2 regions of the Buttiauxella sp. genome follow, and region 2 is predicted to be linked to the other one. Evidence: predicted binding sites of a transcription regulator. Region 2 holds the regulator's gene; the other holds the start of a gene.

Region 1 (10,158 bases), on a different contig from region 2:
GCTTCTGCGCTTTTGCCACCCTGACTTTTAACGGGATAAACACATCCTCGTTGCGCGTCATATAGGCTTTCATGTTCGCTTCTTTATCAATCAGCGCTTTCAGACGACGGGCGATTTGCAACACAATGTCTTTTTCACGCGTCTTGTTCGGCCCAATCGCACCGGGATCTTCCCCGCCGTGGCCAGGATCTAACATGATGACAATCGGTCTGTCGCGCCCTGCTTTACCCGGTTTCGGCCCTTGTTCCGGGGATGAAGGCGTGTCTTTGTCCAACTTTCCGTTGTTATAATCTTCCAACAAGGCCAGCAGCGGATCTTGCTCGCTGTTCATATTGGCCGGATAGAGATCCATCACCAGACGTTCTTTGAATTCAGCAACCGGAGCCAGGGCAAACAGATGTGGCGTGACGTTCTGCTTAAGCTCGAAAACCATGCGCACCGTTTGCGGATCAAACTGACCCACACGCGCCGACTTAATGAAAGGATCGTCACCACGAATCTGACCACCGATGCCTTTCAATACTGAATTTAAATTCACACCTTCTATGTCGACAACCACCCTGTCAGGATTGCTTAATGCAAACTGTCGGTATTTAAGCTCCCGGTTCGATTCCAGCGTGACTCGGGTGTAAGACGATGCGGGCCAGACACGTACCGCAACCACCAGGCTTGAGGCTGCAAAGCCAACCTGGCTTACACTGAGTAGCCACATAGCGCCTACGCCCTTTAGTAAACGGCGACGACTAATTAATGAACGGGAATCTGACATAGCTCTCCTGAGCGGTGTGTTTCCGTGAACCGAATAACCAATTTTATTTTTTGAGCCGAAAACTTTAGCGAATCAGGCTGAGGCTGTCACTCATAAAAGGGTAAACATTCGCAATCAAGTACCTGGCGACAGGGACACAGAAATTTCTGCTTTGTGGCAATTGCTGCTTGCACCTGGAGCAATAAAAGAATAAAAATACAGAAATTACGAATAATCATGCAATGAGGGCTTGCCGTGGTGAAGGAACGTAGAACCGAACTGGTACAGGGATTCCGCCATTCTGTTCCCTATATAAATGCCCATCGGGGAAAAACGTTTGTCATTATGCTTGGCGGCGAAGCCATTGAACACGAGAACTTTTCCAGTATCGTTAACGATATTGGGCTGTTGCACAGCCTGGGGATTCGTCTGGTGGTAGTGTATGGCGCGCGCCCGCAGATTGATGCCAATCTGGCTTCGCATAATCATGAACCTCTCTATCACAAACATACGCGTGTCACCGATGCAAAAACCCTGGAGCTGGTTAAACAGGCCGCCGGTTTATTACAGCTGGATATTACTGCACGTTTGTCCATGAGCCTTGGCAACACTCCGTTGCAAGGGGCGCATATCAACGTCGTCAGCGGTAACTTTATTATCGCGCAGCCGTTGGGCGTGGATGATGGTGTGGATTATTGCCACAGTGGTCGTGTTCGTCGTATCGACGAAGAAGCCATTCATCGCCAGCTGGATAACGGGGCGATTGTCTTGATGGGCCCGGTTGCTGTTTCCGTCACAGGTGAAAGCTTCAATCTCACCTCTGAAGAAATTGCCACGCAACTGGCCGTCAAACTCAAAGCCGAAAAAATGATTGGTTTCTGCTCTTCACAGGGCGTTATCGACGATAACGGCAATATCGTGTCAGAACTCTTCCCTAACGATGCACAAAAACGCATTGAAGAGCTGGAAGAAGCCGGTGATTACCATTCTGGCACCGTGCGTTTTCTGCGCGGCGCAGTTAAAGCCTGCCGTAGCGGCGTGCGGCGTAGCCATTTGATCAGCTATCAAGAAGATGGTGCGCTATTGCAGGAGTTGTTCTCTCGAGATGGTATCGGTACGCAAATCGTGATGGAGAGTGCGGAGCAAATTCGCCGCGCGACGATTAACGATATCGGCGGCATTCTGGAACTCATTCGTCCGCTGGAGCAGCAAGGGATTCTGGTGCGTCGCTCGCGCGAGCAACTGGAGATGGAGATCGATAAGTTCACCATTATCCAGCGCGACAATCTGACCATCGCTTGTGCAGCACTCTATCCGTTCCAGGAAGAAGGGATTGGTGAAATGGCCTGTGTTGCGGTGCATCCTGATTATCGCAGTTCATCACGCGGTGAAGTCTTGCTGCAACGCATTGCCACCCAGGCCCGGCAGATGGGGCTCAGTAAGCTGTTTGTCCTGACCACTCGTAGCATTCACTGGTTCCAGGAACGTGGCTTTATGCCGGTCGATGTCGAGCTGCTGCCAGAAAGCAAAAAAGAGATGTACAACTATCAGCGCCGCTCAAAAGTGCTGATGGCAGATTTAGCGTAATCTCAAACTCCCTTCGTAGGTCGGATAAGCGAAGCGTCATCCGACAATACTGGCTAAAATTGGTGGATGACGCTTCGCTTATCCACCCTACAAAACCCGTTCATCGACCCTGGTTGCACCTTTGGGGCTAGTTAAAACTTTCCATTAACCCGCTACGTCGCTCCGTTTTCGTGGTTATCGCCTTTTCCAGTACTCGATCATCGGCATATAAAGACAACTGACTGCGAGCACGTGTGATCGCGGTATAAACCAGTTCGCGCGTCACTACAGCCGTATATTGATTTGGCAGAACCAGAGCCGCATGCTCAAATTCCGAGCCCTGGGATTTATGCACTGTCATCGCATAGGCGGTGTCATGCCCGGGTAAACGACTCGGTTGTACAGACTTGATGGTGCCATCAGGCATCGGGAACCAGACGCGCAGCCCCTCACCTCTATCCAACGCAATACCAATATCCCCGTTGAACAATCCCAGCGAACTGTCGTTACGGGAAATCATTATTGGTCTGCCGTTATACCATCGCGAGACCGTCGGGTTTGGTCGCTCAATCAATCGTTTTTGAACCAGCGCCTGCTCGATGCGGTTATTCAGACCACTAACACCAAACGGGCCATCTCGCAGTGCGCATAACAACTGATAGCGCCCGAAGGCGTCAAGGATCGCGGCGGGTTCTGCATTTTGGCGTATGAGCTCCAGATATGGCCGATATCCTTCCACCGCATCGGCAATCATCAACGCGTAATCTTCAGTCTCACGCAGTGGCTGCTTTGAAATATCGCCAAAGCCTTTGGAAAAGACCTCTTTGGCCTGTTTCACATCGCTGGCGTTGACGGCAAATGCCAATTGCCCGATACCGGACTTGCTATCAAAGCGGTAGCTTTTTTGCAGCAAACAGAGCCCATCGCGCAGCACGCTCGCCAGGCTTCCCTCCCCTGCAGGCAGTGAGTAGCCGGTCAGTCGACTTAACTCCGCCGCTCTTACAGGTGGATAGCCATGTGTAACGTAGTAGCAAATATCCCCCAGTACCGCACCTGCTTCCACGGATGCCAGTTGATCGCGATCCCCGAGGAAAATAACCCGCGCATGTGGCGGCAAGGCGTTAATCAACTTAGCCATCATCGGTAAGTCGACCATTGAGGCTTCATCCACCACCAGCACATCAAGATGCAACGGATTTCCGGCGTGATAACGCAGGCGCTGGCTATTTGGTTGTGCGCCCAATAAACGGTGCAAGGTGCAGGCGTCGTTCGGCAGTGCGGCTTTCTGCGCATCATCCAGCGGCAAACGGCGTAACGCTGAACCCAGTGATTCCGTTAATCGCGCCGCGGCTTTACCCGTCGGAGCCGCCAGTTGAATGCGCAAAGGCGTGGTACTGGTGAGCTGAACCAGGGCTGCGAGCAACTTCGCCACCGTCGTCGTTTTGCCAGTGCCGGGGCCTCCGGAAATCACCGAAATCCGTCGCGTTAGCGCGACAGCAGCCGCCACTTTTTGCCAGTCGGTATCCGCCATCGGTTCAAAAAGCTGATTGAGAACGCTGATAACCTGCGCTTCGTCGAGAGCTATCGCGCAATTTTCCTCACCAAAAAACTGCGCAACCAACAGTTCGTTTTGCCACATCCGATTGAGATACAACCGTTCGCCAATCAGCTTTAACGGCGTGGCACCTTCGTACTCACTCACCGCCTCTGAAGCCTGCAGTACTTCGCGCCAGCCGGACTCTGCTTTGGCCTGCACAAACAACTGTTCCGCCAAATCAGGCTGCCGACCGTCAAAGCAGAATTCGCGCGTTAAACGTGAAAGAGGCAGGCACACATGGCCTTCACCAGCATCATGGCTGACAAGCGCCGCCGCCAGCATCACGGCAGGTTGGTCATCACCGGCAATCATCATGGCGAATTGCGCATCGAGAGATCGCATTAACTTCTGCTCGACCGCTTGCTGTAACAGCTCAGACATTTTCATGGCGCAACCTCATCCTTTTGTTCCGCAACAGTCGTTTTCACCGCAAAAAGTGCATCCATTTGTGCAATTAACTGTTCATCCGGACGCGTGGCAAATATTCCCTGGGACGAGCCGTTAGATTCAACGCCGCGTAAGAACAGGTAGATAACACCGCCGAAGTGAGTCTGGTAGCCATAATCCGCAATGCGATGACGTAAATAGCGGTGCAGCGCCAACGTATATAGCTGATATTGAAGGTCATAACGATGAGATTGCATCGCCATCGCCATGGCTTCCTGGGTGTAAGCGCTGCTGTCTTCGCCTAGCCAGTTCGACTTGTAATCCAGCAGGTAATAACGCCCTTCCCAGCGGAACACCAGGTCGATAAAGCCTTTCAGCATGCCGCGGACTTGTTTGAAGTTTAAAGGCGGGCAACCTGACGATAATGGATCATATTCACGCACCAGCTTGTCCAGTTGCACGGCCTGTAAATCACTCTCAATCGGCAGATAAAACTCCAGCTCGACCTGTTTTTCCTTCGGTGTTAACTGGCTCAGGGACACGCCGGTTTCATTTAATGGTGCCTGCAAAATGGTGTTCAGCCATTCGCTTAATATCGGCTGCCACTCCTCGCCAAAGCCAGGTGCCGCCAGTTGTTCGGCAATCCAGACATCGTTAACTGGCTGCGTAAAATCAATGCCTTCAAATAAGCTATGGAGGAAGGTGCCCGGTCCGGCCCCACGCGGGAAGGTGTGCGGAGTAAGTAATGACTCACTTTGTACGGGAGCCACGCCTGCGGCATCCACATCGAGGCGCGGCAACAAATCCTGTGCGAGGCTGCTGCCGTGCTGTTGCAAACCAGAATAACTGGTCACGCGCCAGTTATCAGCCACCTGGCGTTTCATCACCCGGGCGCTCAGTTGCGGGAGTTCAGCACTCACCGGCTGCCATGGGGTGAAATCATCAGAATGAGCTTCTTTGATATTTATCGACTCGCTCGCCAGCTGCGTTAAGCAAGACTGTAGTCCCGCTGCATCTTTCGCTTCACCTTTTTGCAGCAGATAACCCAATGCCCCGAGATGCAGGTCGCTGGCCCCTTTTTTGGCACGGTTGCCTTTAAATAACGGCGCCACGCCAATACTGCAATGCCAAATAGAACGCGTCAGAGCGACATACAGCAGACGTAAATCTTCCGCCAAACGCTCTTCTTCTGCGAGGCTTAGACTCTCCGCGTCGTCGCTTAAATCCAGCAACGGTGAGTATGTCGAGCGGTCGTGGTATAAGCCGCTGCTTTGCGCACGATAGTTAGCGATGAACGGCAGCCAAACCAGCGGGTATTCGAGCCCTTTTGATTTGTGAATAGTGACCACCTGTACCAGATGCCTGTCACTTTCGAGGCGTAATTGTTGGCTAAACGCGTTGCTGTCAGGTTCGGCAACTTGCTGCGCCAACCATCGGACCAAAGCATGTTCGCTGTCAGTCTGCGACGCTTCTTCTTGTAGCAGTTCACTGATGTGCAGAATATCGGTCAGACGGCGCTCACCACCCGGTGTTGCCAGCAAGTTTTCAGCTATCTGGCGGCGGGCAATAAGTGCTCGCAGCATCGGCATCACACCCCGTCGCAGCCAGGTATTTCGATATTCTGAAAACTCTTCGACCAGTTGATCCCAGGCATTTTCATCTTCGTTAAGTGCTTCAATCATGCGGGCATCAAGACCCAACATACTGGTCGCGACTGCACTGCGCAGTGCGGTTTCAATTTCCGGTGCCAGCACCGCCTGCAAAATCCACAATATTTCTCGCGCTTCCGGCGTGGCAAACACCGAGTCACGGTTTGAAAGATACACGGACGGAATGTTCAGGCTCGCCAGGGCTTCGCGCACAATAGAAGCCTCACCACGGCTGCGCACCAGAATGGTAATGTCAGACGACTTTACCGGCCGCGATGTTTCGCCTTTCCACAGTAAAGCGTCGCCGCGCTGTCCGGCACTCAACCAGTCGCGAATCTGCTGTGCGCACTGCATGGCCATAGTTTGTTGGTAATCACTCACTCCACAACCATCGCCCGACTGTGTCCAGAATGTCATCGCCGCCTGACTTTTACCTTTAAAGGTAAAACGCAGGCCGTTATTTTTTGCCGCAGCTTTCACTGCTAAGAAAGGAATTTGCTGGAATAAGAATGGATTATCCAGTTGCTGGAACAGCGTATTGACGCTGCTTATCATCCCTGGAGATGATCGCCAGTTGGTATCCAACGTGTAGTGGGCACTTACCTCATGACGCGCTTTCATATAGGTAAAAATATCCGCGCCACGGAATGCGTAAATCGCCTGTTTTGGGTCACCGATAAGCAACAGCGCGGTGTCAGGCTGATTGATATATAAACGTCTGAAAATTCGATATTGCTGCGGATCGGTGTCCTGGAATTCATCAATCATCGCCGCTGGGAAACGGCCACGAATGGCAGCAGCTAGCGCATCACCACCGGGTTTATGCAGCGCTTCATCCAGACGAGTCAGCATATCGTCGAAACCCAGTTCGCCACGACGACGTTTTTCCTGCTGCACGGTGTAGCGGATTTCAGCCATTGCGCGGGCGATAACCAAATCACGCAGCGTTAGCGGTTCGCTCAGAAGCGCATTAATCGCTCTGAAAACAGGGTGTTGCGGCGGTTGACCTTCTTTGGTTTTCTCATCTAACATCGATTGAGAGAAACGCTCGAGCTGCTCTGGCAATTTATAAGTCGTGGTTTCTGTTTGCGCCCAGGTACCGACAATATTCAGCCAGTTAGGTAAGTTTTTACTGCTATAACTCCGGCGGTCAATTTTGGCCTCACTGAGAATTTGCGCAATATCATCCGCACAGGCACACCACTGCGTTTTCACATCCTCAATGGCTGTAATGATCTTTTGATGGCGAGCGAGCAGCGTTTCATCATCTGCAGGCGGTTGCTTCAGGACCGGCTGCTCACCCTGCAGCCAGCTGTTTATATCCCTGAGCAATTCTTCCGGCCCTGCCCATTGCTCGGCCATCACTTGCGCTATCGGCTTCGGCAGAGGGTAACAATGGCGGCGCCAGAAATCGGCACAAGCATGGCGGCGTAACAGCGATTCATCTTCTATAAGCTGTTGTTCAAACAGCATGCCCGATTCAAAAGCGTTCAGGCTGAGCATTCTTTGGCAAAAGCCATGGATGGTAAAAATAGCCGCATCATCCATTTGCTGTTCTGCAAGGCGCAAAATGCGGGCTGCCTGGTGAAGATCGGGGATCTCCGCCAACAAGCTTTGGAACAGGGGATTTTCAGTTCGGTTGCGAACGCAGGCAATGCGCAATTCATGAATGTTGGCACGAATGCGGCCACGCAGTTCTTCGGTCGCTGCCTGAGTAAAAGTTACGACCAGTAATTCTTCAACGGAGAGCGGGCGAGGATGAGCATTTTCACCTCCCAGCCCAAGCAGCAAGCGTAAATAAAGTGCTGCGATGGTGAATGTCTTTCCGGTACCGGCAGAGGCTTCAATCAGCCTCTCCCCTGTCAAAGGTAAACTTAGGGGGTCAAGAGGCTGCGTAGTTCCGGTCATTTTTTACCCTTTGTCTTTCAAGTTGCAGGTGCGTTGGCTGCTCTCGCTCACCCGAATCACTTACCTGTGTAAGCTCATCGGGATTCCCTCGTTTGCCGCCTTCCTGCAACTTGAAATCCGCCATATCCTTGTTGCAGGTTTGTTGGCTGCTGTCATTCGCCCGAATCACTTACCTGTGTAAGCTCATCGGGATTCCCTCGTTTGCCGCCTTCCTGCAACTCGAGATCCATTGGCTATAAATCAGTTATATCCCGGTTGCAGGTGTACTGGCGCTATCACTTTGAATCTACGAGCGGCAACGATTGTTGCAGACCGCTGACTTCCTTCCAGGTTTTCCACCCATCTGGCGCGGCGTAGTCAACCTTGCCATTGTTGCTACCAGAAACCTGCGACAGAACGGCCATTCCTTGCGGTTCAATCACAGCCTGATGGAAGAAATCAGCCAGTTTTTGCGGCGTCAGCTTTTTAATTTCGGCAACGACTTTAGCACGTGAATCAAAGTCCAGGTTTCCGCGATCGAAATCTTTGCTCAGCTGCGAAGCTTCCTGGGACAAGGTTTGTGGCGCCTGCATAATTTCACTGATCATCCCCTGCTGCATTTGTGCAAAATCTTCTGCACTCATGCTACGAAGCTTTTGCTCAGCCGTCGGGTAGAACGCCTTAAAGCGTTCATACAGATAGGCCGGTTGTTTATCGTTGCTTTGCAGCAAGAAACCAATCCCCCACTGACGCCCAACCGACATCGGGAAGGCAAATACCGCATAACCCAGTTGCTCTTGAGTACGTAACTGGTTGTAGAACCACGGCTGGATAATTTGCCCTAACATTGAGCTGTAAGCGGTACTCACGGTTTCATCAAAACCTTTCGGCACATAAACCGCTGCCAGGGCTGAGTCCGTACTGCTGCCGGTTTTTTCGAACATCGCTAACTGTTGTTTATCAACCAGAACATCTTTATTACGGCACCATTCATTGCCCTGTGTACCAAGCTGGCTTTGTACATTATGCGCCAGATCTTTTGCCTGCTGAGGAGACATATTACCCAGCACCAAAAACTCAGGTTTAGCATTGTTTTTTAACACGTCACGGTAACTCAGCACATCTTGTAAGGTCAGTTCTGGCAATAGCGCACGGCGTAATTCGCGTTGGAAATAAGGCACCTGTGACACCATTTGCACAGGCATAATCGCCTGATCGTAAGCTTTGCCTTTGTCTGCCGAATCCATCATTTGGGCATACCATGACTTCGCCTGATCCAGTTGTTCCTGGGTCGGTGTATAGGAGAAGTAGCCCTTCAACAACGCTTCAAACAACTGCGGCAAACGTTGAGTGTAACCATTGGCATTTACCATCAAACCACTGTTCGCATTGGTGGAGAAACCAATTCCTCCGACAGAAGCCTGATTGCTTAACTCATCCAGCGCAATACCCGCCAGATAGTCATTCAGAGCAAATAACACCTGATTTTTCGCACTGTCCATCGCCTGCGGATTACGCAGCACCATGGTCACATCGGCCTTAGGTTCGCTGGCAAAATAGTGGCTAGGCATATACAGCACGCGTAAACCCGGCTCTTTGACCAATAGCTCAGGATGAGCATAGCTTTTCTCTGGTTTAACCAACGTAAAGTCGTCAGGAATGTACGGGTTCAACTGAGGCAATTCCAGCTTTATAGCCGCTGCTTTTTGCTGCCAGTCACTGAATATCTGCGGGGTAATTTTATCTACCTGATAAGGCGCATCAACAAAATATGCCGTTTTGTTATGTGGCTCTTTCGGGCTGATATACCAAATGCGGGCATTTTGCGGCGTCATCATATCCAGTCGAGCTTTGATAGCTGCCGGATCGTATTGATCAGCAATATTTACTGAGTCCAAAGTATGTTCGACCGGCACACGCAGCATGGTATCGGCTAACCATTCAACGTAATCCATATTGCGGGTAATGGACGGATAACGGAAGTCGAGATCCAGCACATGGGCGAGCTCATCGAAGTAACTTTTATCGACCCCATTTTCACGCAATTTATTCAAATAACTGAAGATAGCCGCTACGACTTCGTCACGATGAGCGAGGCCTTTATCAGTCAATGACACGGAAATGGCGAACACGCCGCTATTACCATTAACCAGGGGATCGGAGTCAGCTCGAATGCTGTCAGCAAGGCCTTGTTTTTGTAACCAGTCAGAAAGGGTGTCGTTGCTACGATTGCCAATCAAATAGCCAATCAACTCATCCGTTTTACTGCGAAATTTATCGCTATTGTTATCAATACGGAATTCAACACGCACCACTTTGCGCGG
Region 2 (10,158 bases):
CGGTATCGACTGAACTGGGGCCGTTTGGCGGCGTAAAAGAGTCTGGTCTGGGACGAGAAGGTTCAGTGCTGGGTCTGGATGAGTTTCTGGAAGTCAAAACCTTGCATATTGGCGGGCTGTAACAGCTCCGAAGATAAGACCGTTCTGGTTAAGGTGGCAAGCAATGAAAAAATACACCTTTGATTTTAGTCAGATAGAAGATCAGCCGGGATTCTATCGTCACTTTATCCAGGAATTTCGACTAGAGAAAAAACAGGTTCACGATCTCGATAGTCTGTGGGATGTCGTTGTCGGGGGGCTACTACCGCTCCCGGCGGAGATTGAATTTGTTAATCTGCCAGAGATGCAAAGGCGACGTTACGGGGCTTTAATTTTGCTTTTTGATGAAGCAGAAGAGGAGCTGGAAGGGCAGTTGCGTTTTAACGTACGTGGCTAATCCCGATTTCAAGGCATAAAAAAGCCCCCGCGAACGGGGGCAAAGTCGTCGGGTTAGACGACGAGGGTTTATTTATACAGTTCAGCGGTGGCGTGCCATGTATCGCCAGAACGTGCTTCGATAACGCGATAAGCGGAAGCACCTTCTTTACTCGCTTTCTGTGATAATTCCTGACGCATATCCATTGGTGCACTACCTACCTGGCTTACGGAAATAGTACCCATAGACTGCATATTCTGTGCTTGTTCACTGTCTATCTGATGTGCAGCTGCGTTAGCGCCGAAAGAGATAACGGAAAAGAGGCTCAGTGCTGCGATAGTTAATTTGGTTTTCATAATCTTTACTCCTGAAGGGTTTATATCAACGACCGGAAGGGCTTAACTGCATTTATTGTTCTTGGGGTCGTCGGTTTAGATAACTCTTTTATTGCATCTGCTTATGGCTGCTTGTTGTTACTTGTACAGCTCAGCTGTTGCGTGCCATTGGTCGCCAGTGCGGGCTTCGATGATGCGGTATGAAGAAGCACCTTTCTGTTCAGCTTTTTCATTGAGCATTTGGTGCATATCCATTGGTGCACTACCTACCTGACTTACAGAGATTGAACCCATCGCCTGACGGTCTTGCGCCTGGTCTGCATTAATTGAAGTTGCAGCGAAAGCGCCAAATGACAGCATTGAGAGCAGGCTTGCGGTAACTAAAGTTGATTTCATGTTCATAATTTTCACCTCGTCGTATTCTTTTATCGGGGTCTTCATTCCGTGACCCTCATCACAAAATCAAGTATACACTAATAACTGGGAAAATTAATACCACGCTAACTATTCCCTATGAAACTTTACAATAATGGAGGCTTTTTATATTACGTAAAGTTATTAAAATGAGTCTTTTATTGCTGTTATTTTGTTAAAAATAAGTAAAAACAATGAGATATTGGACTTTGACTTTTTGTGCGCTTCATCACGTAACAGGCTGAGTGGAAGTCATTTTAGAGTGGGTTAATGCGTTTTGACTGAGGTTTACAGCAGAAGGATGGCGAAGGGGAGTTTGTTAAAAAGATGTTGTTCCCGCCGTTTAATAGTAACGGGAACGTAATAGCAACGCTTACAGCTCTTGTTCGAACAGCACCAGAATCGCTTCATACAATTCTTTAACGGTGAAGTCCTTCGCAGGGGTAGTAAAGATGGTGTCATCCCCGGCAATGGTACCCAGGATCCCTTCGGCTTTACCTAAAGAATCAAGCAGTCGTGCAATTAACTGTGCCGCACCAGGGCTTGTGTGGATAACCACCACGGCATCATTGTAATCAATATCCAGTACCAGATTCTTCAGCGGGCTGGATGTTGTTGGCACGCCAAGCTCGGCTGGTAAGCAGTACACCATCTCCATTTTGGCATTGCGGGTACGTACCGCGCCAAACTTAGTCAACATACGAGAGACTTTGGATTGGTTGATGTTTTCAAAGCCGTCATTTTGCAAAGCATGAACAATCTCGCCTTGAGAACTGAATTTTTCTTCTTTCAGTAATGCTTTGAATGCTTTGACTAATTCTTCTTGTTTTGAGGAAATACGCATATGTCACCCATATTCAGGTTAACGAAGATAACATTACTATGCATTTAAATGAATTTTTATGCAAATTATTGGCAGGGTGAAAGCCTGAAATAATGTTATGAAAGGGGCGAATATTATCAAATTTTGTTATCGAGAAACATGCCTTCGTCACGACTCGAAAATAAGTTGGTAAGTAAACTAAATGTTATCAAAATGATGTTGTTTTGCTGCGCAGCGAGGGGTAATGTAACCGCCGTTGATGTGACAACATCAGGTTGTGACCGGGCGCTAAGGCGTCGTTTCCACCCGGCGAGTAAATGCAGCAGTAACGTTTCAGGTTTGCTTAACTTCGCAATCCTTTAGCGGGAAGATTGTAATTACCCCTTCTCTGGATTATGGTCGCCACCGCATGGAGTTACGGCACCTATTTGCTAACCATAATAAGGAGTTTAGGATGAAAGTTGCAGTCCTCGGCGCAGCAGGCGGTATTGGCCAGGCGCTCGCCCTTCTACTCAAGACCCAACTGCCTTCAGGTTCAGAACTCTCCCTGTATGATATTGCACCGGTAACCCCGGGTGTTGCAGTCGATCTGAGTCATATCCCTACTGATGTGAAAATTAAAGGTTTCTGCGGTGAAGATGCAACACCTGCACTGGTTGGTGCGGATGTGGTGCTGATCTCTGCTGGTGTGGCACGTAAACCAGGTATGGACCGTTCAGATCTGTTTAACGTCAACGCGGGAATCGTGAAAAATCTGGTTCAGCAGATTGCTCAAACTTGCCCGAAAGCCTGTATCGGTATCATCACTAACCCAGTGAATACCACCGTGGCGATTGCTGCGGAAGTGCTGAAAAAAGCAGGTGTTTACGACAAGAACAAACTGTTTGGCGTGACTACACTGGACATCATCCGCTCCAACACCTTTGTTGCGGAACTGAAAGGTAAACAGCCGACTGAAATCGAAGTTCCTGTGATTGGCGGCCACTCTGGTGTGACTATTCTGCCACTGCTGTCTCAGATCCCAGGTGTGAGCTTTACCGAGCAAGAAGTTGCTGACCTGACTAAGCGTATCCAAAATGCGGGTACCGAAGTTGTAGAAGCGAAAGCGGGTGGCGGATCGGCAACCCTGTCCATGGGTCAGGCTGCGGCACGTTTCGGTCTGTCACTGGTTCGCGCACTGCAAGGCGAAAGCAATGTTGTTGAATGTGCTTACGTTGAAGGCAATGGCGAGCACGCGCGTTTCTTCTCTCAGCCACTGCTGCTGGGCAAAAACGGTATCGCAGAGCACAAATCCTACGGCAAACTGAGTGCTTTTGAGCACCAGGCGCTGGAAGGGATGCTGGATACTCTGAAGAAAGATATTACCCTTGGCGAAGAGTTTGTTAACAAGTAAACCCTGAGCTTAAGAGATAAAAAAACCGGAATTGATATTCCGGTTTTTTTTCGCCTGAACTTTATTAGTTGGTGGCGGGATATTCCTGAATGGTCACTTGCAGCGTCAGCTTCTTATCTTCACGCATGACCTCGACTGGAATGACAGAACCTGGACGAATCTCCGCGACCTGGTCCATGGTGCCCAGAGCCGAGATTGCCGGTTTATGGTTCACCGAGATAATCACGTCGTTAACCAACAGGCCTGCTTTTGCCGCCGGACCGTCAGGTGTCACTTCGTTGACGATAATCCCCTGAATTTGGTCAATACCCGTAGCCGGGCCATGCAATGGCGTTATCTCACGTCCGCCAATCCCAATGTAGCCACGGATCACGCGACCATCCCGGATAAGCTTATCCATGATTTTGGTCGAGAGCTGTGTGGGAATGGCGAAGCCGATACCTTCAGGCGTTTCACCATCGTTACTTTTATCAAACGAGAGGGTATTGATACCCATCAGCTCGCCCAACGAGTTAACCAACGCACCGCCGGAGTTACCGTGGTTGATGGAGGCGTCCGTTTGCAGGAAAGACTGGCGGCCAGACGGGCTCAGGCCGATACGACCGGTGGCACTGATGATGCCCTGAGTAATCGTCTGCCCGAGGTTATACGGGTTGCCAATCGCCATCACGACATCACCAATATGCGGCACACGCTTATTATTGATAGGGATAACCGGGAGGTTGGTGGCATTAATTTTCAGCACGGCCAAATCGGTCAGGCTATCAGAACCCACCAGCAACGCTTCAAATACGCGACCATCTTGCAGCGCAACGATAATTTGCTCAGCATCATTAATGACGTGTTTGTTGGTAATGATGTAGCCGCGGTCATCCATGATGACGCCGGAACCGAGGGTGCGGATTTCTAACTGATTTTGAGTATTGCTGCCGACACTGCGGTTATAGACATTGACCACAGCAGGCGCGGCGCGTCGCACCGCAGAGTTATAGCTCAGCGGAGTTTCATCGGCACTGTCAAAGTTCGAGGGTGCTAGCGGGATGATTTTCTGGCGCAGGGTTGGCAAGACTACCAACAACAATCCCGCCACAATCAGGCCAATCACCACCGAGCGTAATATCTTCAGAAACATGTATTTGAGTTAGTCAATAATAAACCGGGTGCAGGATAGCATGAGTTAATCGGACATCGTACAGTGATGTCCGATTACTGAGCAGATTAGCGCACTAACAGATAGATACTCTCTTCGCCACGTGCGACATGCAGCGCAATAACGTCGGGTTTGCTTTCCAGCACCTTCCGCATCTCGGCAATGCTTGTGACTTGCTCGCGGTTTACACCAATGATGAAATCATCTTTATGTAGCCCGGCTTGTGCAGCAGGTGTGCCTTTTTCAACGCTATCCAGCTTGACGCCTTTAGTGCCATCTTTTAACTGACCGTCGCTTAACGTAGCACCTTGCAAGGCTGGCATGATCAGTTCTGCATTGGCTGAGGACGCGGTACTTTTATCCAGTGTCACGCTTACTTCCAACGGTTTTCCGTCACGCAGCAAGCCAAGTTTCACCACGGTTCCTGGTTCTGTTGTGGCGATTTTTGCGCGAAGCTCCGCAAAACTACTGATGGTTTTACCATTCAGACTGGTAATCACATCACCGGCTTTTACGCCAGCTTTAGCCGAACCAGACTGAGGCAACACTTCACTAACGAATGCCCCGCGCTGAGTGGTCAGATTAAATGCTTTGGCAATATCCGCACTCATTTCTGTGCCTTTAATCCCCAGTAAGCCGCGCTTAATCTCGCCAAACTCCATCAACTGTTTCGCCAGCGTTTGTGCCATATTACTCGGGATAGCAAAACCGATACCGACGCTACCGCCGCTTGGCGCGAGGATGGCGGTGTTAATACCGATAAGCTCGCCATTAAGATTCAGCAATGCGCCGCCGGAGTTACCACGGTTAATGGAGGCATCTGTCTGGATAAAGTTTTCCAGCCCTTCGAGGTTCAGGCCGCTGCGGCCCAGTGCGGAAACAATCCCGGAGGTTGCTGTTTGCCCCAGGCCGAATGGATTTCCTACGGCTACCGCAAAATCACCGACGCGCAGTTTGTCTGAATCCGCTACAGCGATTTGTGTCAGACCGGTCGCATTCTGGATTTGAATCAGAGCAATATCACTCTGATCATCGCCGCCAATCAATTTGGCTTCAAATTCACGCCCATCATTTAGCAGGACACTGATTTTTTCAGCATGATTGATGACGTGATTATTGGTTAGCACGTAGCCTTTCTCAGCGTTGATGATGACGCCGGAACCCAGACCTTCAAACGGTTGAGCTTCTGAAGGAGGCAAATCGTCACCAAAAAACTTTTTAAATTCTTCAGGGATTTTCTGGCTCGGTGCTGCGGCCGTTCCTTCAACCTGAACACTGACCACGGCGGGTAATACTTTTTCGAGCATTGGCGCAAGACTTGGTATCGCCGGTTGGCCCGGGATCTGAGCAGGTAACGACGCATTCACCTGCGATGCGACACCGAACGTTAGTCCGACACTTAGCGCTAAGGCACTCAACAACAGTGTTTGTTTCTTCATTGATGGCTTGCTCTCGTGACCAGGAAAAGGAAAACCCGAATTATCCGTCATCTTTCAAGCAACTGGGGCGTAAGCCGCACTCGAAATTTGAAGGGTATGACACTCCGATGTTATTGAAATATCAGCCGGGTAACAATGTTGTTATAGAGTGAAGAGGTACTGTAAATGATAGCTGTGCTGGAGAGAGATTAGGGGCACGAAAGCTGTACCCCTGAAAAAAATTCTACATTTGTGATTAATCGCGTTTTGCGCGCTCGGTACGCAGCAAACCTGATGCGCCCTCAGAGTAGTCACGCGGCATTTGAACCGGAGCCTGATCGTTGCTGGCTTCTGACTCAGCGAGGCGGTTACGGAACGGGTTCGCTTCGGCTGACATTTCAGGCAACAGGCTGCTGGAGCTTTTCGCCATGTGTTGATAAAGCTGGCGATAATCATGAGCCATGTTATCCAGCAACTCTGCGCTACGGGCAAAATGACTGACTAACTCTTCACGATACTCTTCAAGTTCTGCTTTATTTTTCTCAATTTCGTACTGCATGGCCTGCTGCTGACGCAGCTTGCGGTTGCCAAAACGCATTGCAACTGCACCAACGATGATGCCAACAACTAACCCAATTAGCGCATATTCCCAGGTCATGAACTTCTCCCGTTGTCTTGTGTTTCCGTAGGGTAATGTAGCCACTATAACCGTTAACCTAAGAGAAGTGGAATCCTGACGCAGCATCGCTTAGGGTAGAACGGCCTTTTTTTCGACAACCGTCCTTTTTTGAGTACTAAGTAAACGGCAATCCGATTTCTAAGGGAATACCATAATACCATGCAAAATCTCTCTCCTGCATCGCTCTACCAACACGCCCTGACAGAGGGCAGCTATCAACCTGATGATGTACAGCGTGAGGCTGTCGCCAGACTGGACGCCATCTGGCAGGCAATAACCCGCCAAACACCAACGGTGGTCGCAAGCAGTGGTTTCCTGGGCAAACTGTTTGGTAAGCGCAATGCTCCGGTGAATCAGGAGCCGGTTCGCGGGCTGTATATGTGGGGGGGCGTGGGGCGCGGGAAAACCTGGTTAATGGACATGTTTTTTCAGAGTCTACCTGGCGAGCGTAAGCTGCGGCTGCACTTTCACCGCTTCATGCTGCGGGTCCATGAAGAACTTGCCGAGCTTCAGGGGCAAACCGATCCTCTTGAATTGATAGCGGATAAATTTAAGTCTGAGACAGATATTCTCTGTTTCGATGAGTTTTTTGTTTCAGATATTACTGATGCGATGTTGCTCGGTTCGCTGATGCAAGCCCTATTTGCCAGGGGAATTACCCTGGTGGCGACCTCTAATATTCCCCCTGATGAGCTGTATCGCAATGGCTTACAGCGCGCACGTTTTTTGCCGGCGATTGACGCGATAAAACGTCACTGCGAAGTGATGAACGTGGATGCTGGAATCGATTACCGCTTGAGAACGCTGACTCAGGCTCACCTGTGGCTTTCTCCGCTTAATGACCCAACCGCGCAGCAGATGGAGAAACTCTATACTGCGCTGGCCGGTACGGTTCGAGCAGGGGAACCGGTGCTGGAAATCAACCATCGCCCATTAGCGACTCTCGGACTGGCCAATCAAACGGTGGCGGTAGATTTTACTACTTTGTGTGTCGATGCCCGCAGCCAGCACGACTACATTGCGCTGTCGCGTCTTTTTCATACGGTGATGCTGTTTAATGTACCAGTAATGAATACGCGTAATGAAAATGAAGCGCGGCGATTTATTGCGCTGGTGGATGAATTTTACGAACGTCACGTCAAGCTGGTGGTTTCTGCACAGGTGCCGCTGTTTGAGATTTATCAGGGTGAAAGACTTCGATTTGAGTTCCAGCGCTGCTTGTCCCGTCTGCAGGAAATGCAAAGTGAAGAGTATTTGCGATTGCCGCATATGCCGTGAACCACATCTGCATGCAGAACTGACCACAAACTGTGACAAAAACTACAAAAAGGTTCGACCTTTGGGGGCGACTTCCCTATAATCTTGCGACCCCACGTTACAACCAAAGTTTTTTTCCCAAAACTTGGTCGTGCTGGCATTGGCTATTCGAAGGGGTAGGTTTGCCGGACTTTGTCGTGTGAACCTTGAACTGATTTTAAACGTTTGGGTGAACACCTACGTGTAACTATTTATTGGGTAAGCTTTTAATGAAAACTTTTACAGCTAAACCAGAAACCGTACAGCGCGACTGGTTCGTTGTTGACGCTGACGGTAAGACCTTAGGTCGCCTGGCTACTGAATTGGCTCGCCGTCTGCGCGGTAAGCATAAAGCGGAATATACTCCGCACGTTGATACTGGTGATTACATCATCGTTCTGAACGCAGAAAAAGTTGCTGTAACCGGCAACAAGCGTACTGACAAAGTGTATTACCATCACACCGGTCACATCGGTGGTATCAAACAAGCGACCTTTGAAGAGATGATTGCCCGCCGTCCTGAGCGTGTGATTGAAATCGCGGTTAAAGGCATGCTGCCAAAGGGCCCGCTGGGCCGTGCTATGTTCCGTAAACTGAAAGTTTACGCGGGCAACGAGCACAACCACGCGGCACAGCAACCGCAAGTTCTGGACATTTAATCGGGATTATGGCAATGGCTGAAAATCAATACTACGGCACTGGTCGCCGCAAAAGTTCCGCAGCTCGCGTGTTTATCAAACCGGGCAGCGGCAAAATCGTTATCAACCAACGTTCTCTGGAACAGTACTTCGGTCGTGAAACTGCCCGCATGGTAGTTCGTCAGCCGCTTGAACTGGTTGATATGGTTGAGAAATTCGATCTGTACATCACTGTTAAAGGTGGTGGTACTTCTGGTCAGGCTGGTGCGATCCGTCACGGTATCACCCGCGCTCTGATGGAGTACGACGAGTCCCTGCGTGGCGAACTGCGTAAAGCTGGCTTCGTTACTCGTGATGCTCGTGAAGTTGAACGTAAGAAAGTCGGTCTGCGTAAAGCACGTCGTCGTCCTCAGTTCTCCAAGCGTTAATTGTCATCTGCTCTTTGCAGAATACAATTTGCGAAAAGCCCGGTCTTGTACCGGGTTTTTTTATGCCTGAAAATTATATTTAGTGCTGCTAACATTTTGATAGTAATCACTTTTCAGTCAAATTCTAGATCCGCTCCCCACAAAACCCGTAAAATCTGGTAAACTATCAACCAATTTTCTGCCCAAAGGTCGGCATCAGTTTGTTTTCGCCTTGTTTTCTGGCGACTGATGGTATTACGGCGTTTTGGGTATCAAACGGTCAGGTTAGTTGCCGCTTGCGGCTATTAGCAGTAATTATTCTGAATAAACTTGGAGGTTTTCATGGCTGTCGCTGCCAACAAACGTTCGGTGATGACGCTGTTTTCCGGTCCTACTGACATCTATAGCCATCAGGTACGTATCGTACTGGCCGAAAAAGGTGTTAGCGTTGAAATTGAGCATGTGGAAACGGATAACCTGCCTCAGGATCTGATTGACCTCAACCCAAATCACAGCGTACCGACCCTGGTTGACCGCGAACTTACTCTGTGGGAATCCCGCATCATCATGGAATATCTTGATGAGCGTTTCCCACATCCACCATTAATGCCGGTTTACCCGGTTGCACGTGGTGAAAGTCGCCTGTACATGCATCGTATCCAGAAAGACTGGTACTCTCTGATGCACATCGTGATGAACGGTTCTGCTCAAGAAGCTGATGCTGCTCGCAAGCAATTACGTGAAGAATTGCTGGCTATCGCACCTGTATTTACTCAGAAACCTTTCTTCCTGAGTGATGAGTTCAGTCTGGTAGATTGCTACCTGGCGCCGTTGCTGTGGCGTTTGCCACAAATGGGCATTGAACTGACAGGCGCAGGTTCTAAAGAGATGAAAGGCTACATGACTCGCGTATTCGAACGTGATTCATTCCTCGCTTCTCTAACCGAACCTGAGCGCGAAATGCGTCTGCAGACTCGGGGCTAATTAATGGATATGTCACAATTGTCACCACGTCGTCCGTATCTACTTCGTGCTTTCTACGAATGGCTACTGGATAACCAGCTCACTCCGCATCTGGTGGTGGATGTGACATTGCCTGGCGTACATGTCCCGATGGAATATGCACGTGACGGGCAAATTGTCCTGAATATTGCACCGCGTGCAGTAGGAAACCTGGAGCTGGCCAACAA

The links. The regulator ArgR, encoded in region 2, controls arginine synthesis, uptake and breakdown. The targets are predictions, from matches to a motif close to ANTGAATAAAAATACANT.
Positions count from the first base shown of each region.
Region 1: the regulator ArgR is predicted to act here: its motif matches at 954-971, upstream of argA (amino-acid N-acetyltransferase).

Region 1 is NZ_JBAVHX010000008.1:201,133-211,290, reverse strand. Features, by position in the region: gene amiC (N-acetylmuramoyl-L-alanine amidase AmiC) at 1-769, opposite strand, end outside; gene argA (amino-acid N-acetyltransferase) at 1,004-2,335, shown strand; gene recD (exodeoxyribonuclease V subunit alpha) at 2,463-4,298, opposite strand; gene recB (exodeoxyribonuclease V subunit beta) at 4,295-7,855, opposite strand; gene ptrA (pitrilysin) at 8,131-10,158, opposite strand, start outside.
Region 2 is NZ_JBAVHX010000006.1:61,741-71,898, forward strand. Features, by position in the region: gene WBL83_RS05185 (NAD-dependent succinate-semialdehyde dehydrogenase) at 1-122, shown strand, start outside; gene WBL83_RS05190 (barstar family protein) at 164-436, shown strand; gene yhcN (peroxide/acid stress response protein YhcN) at 505-771, opposite strand; gene yhcN (peroxide/acid stress response protein YhcN) at 889-1,152, opposite strand; gene argR (transcriptional regulator ArgR) at 1,538-2,008, opposite strand; gene mdh (malate dehydrogenase) at 2,442-3,380, shown strand; gene degS (outer membrane-stress sensor serine endopeptidase DegS) at 3,445-4,512, opposite strand; gene degQ (serine endoprotease DegQ) at 4,599-5,969, opposite strand; gene zapG (Z-ring associated protein ZapG) at 6,205-6,606, opposite strand; gene zapE (cell division protein ZapE) at 6,787-7,905, shown strand; gene rplM (50S ribosomal protein L13) at 8,154-8,582, shown strand; gene rpsI (30S ribosomal protein S9) at 8,597-8,989, shown strand; gene sspA (stringent starvation protein SspA) at 9,311-9,952, shown strand; gene sspB (ClpXP protease specificity-enhancing factor) at 9,956-10,158, shown strand, end outside.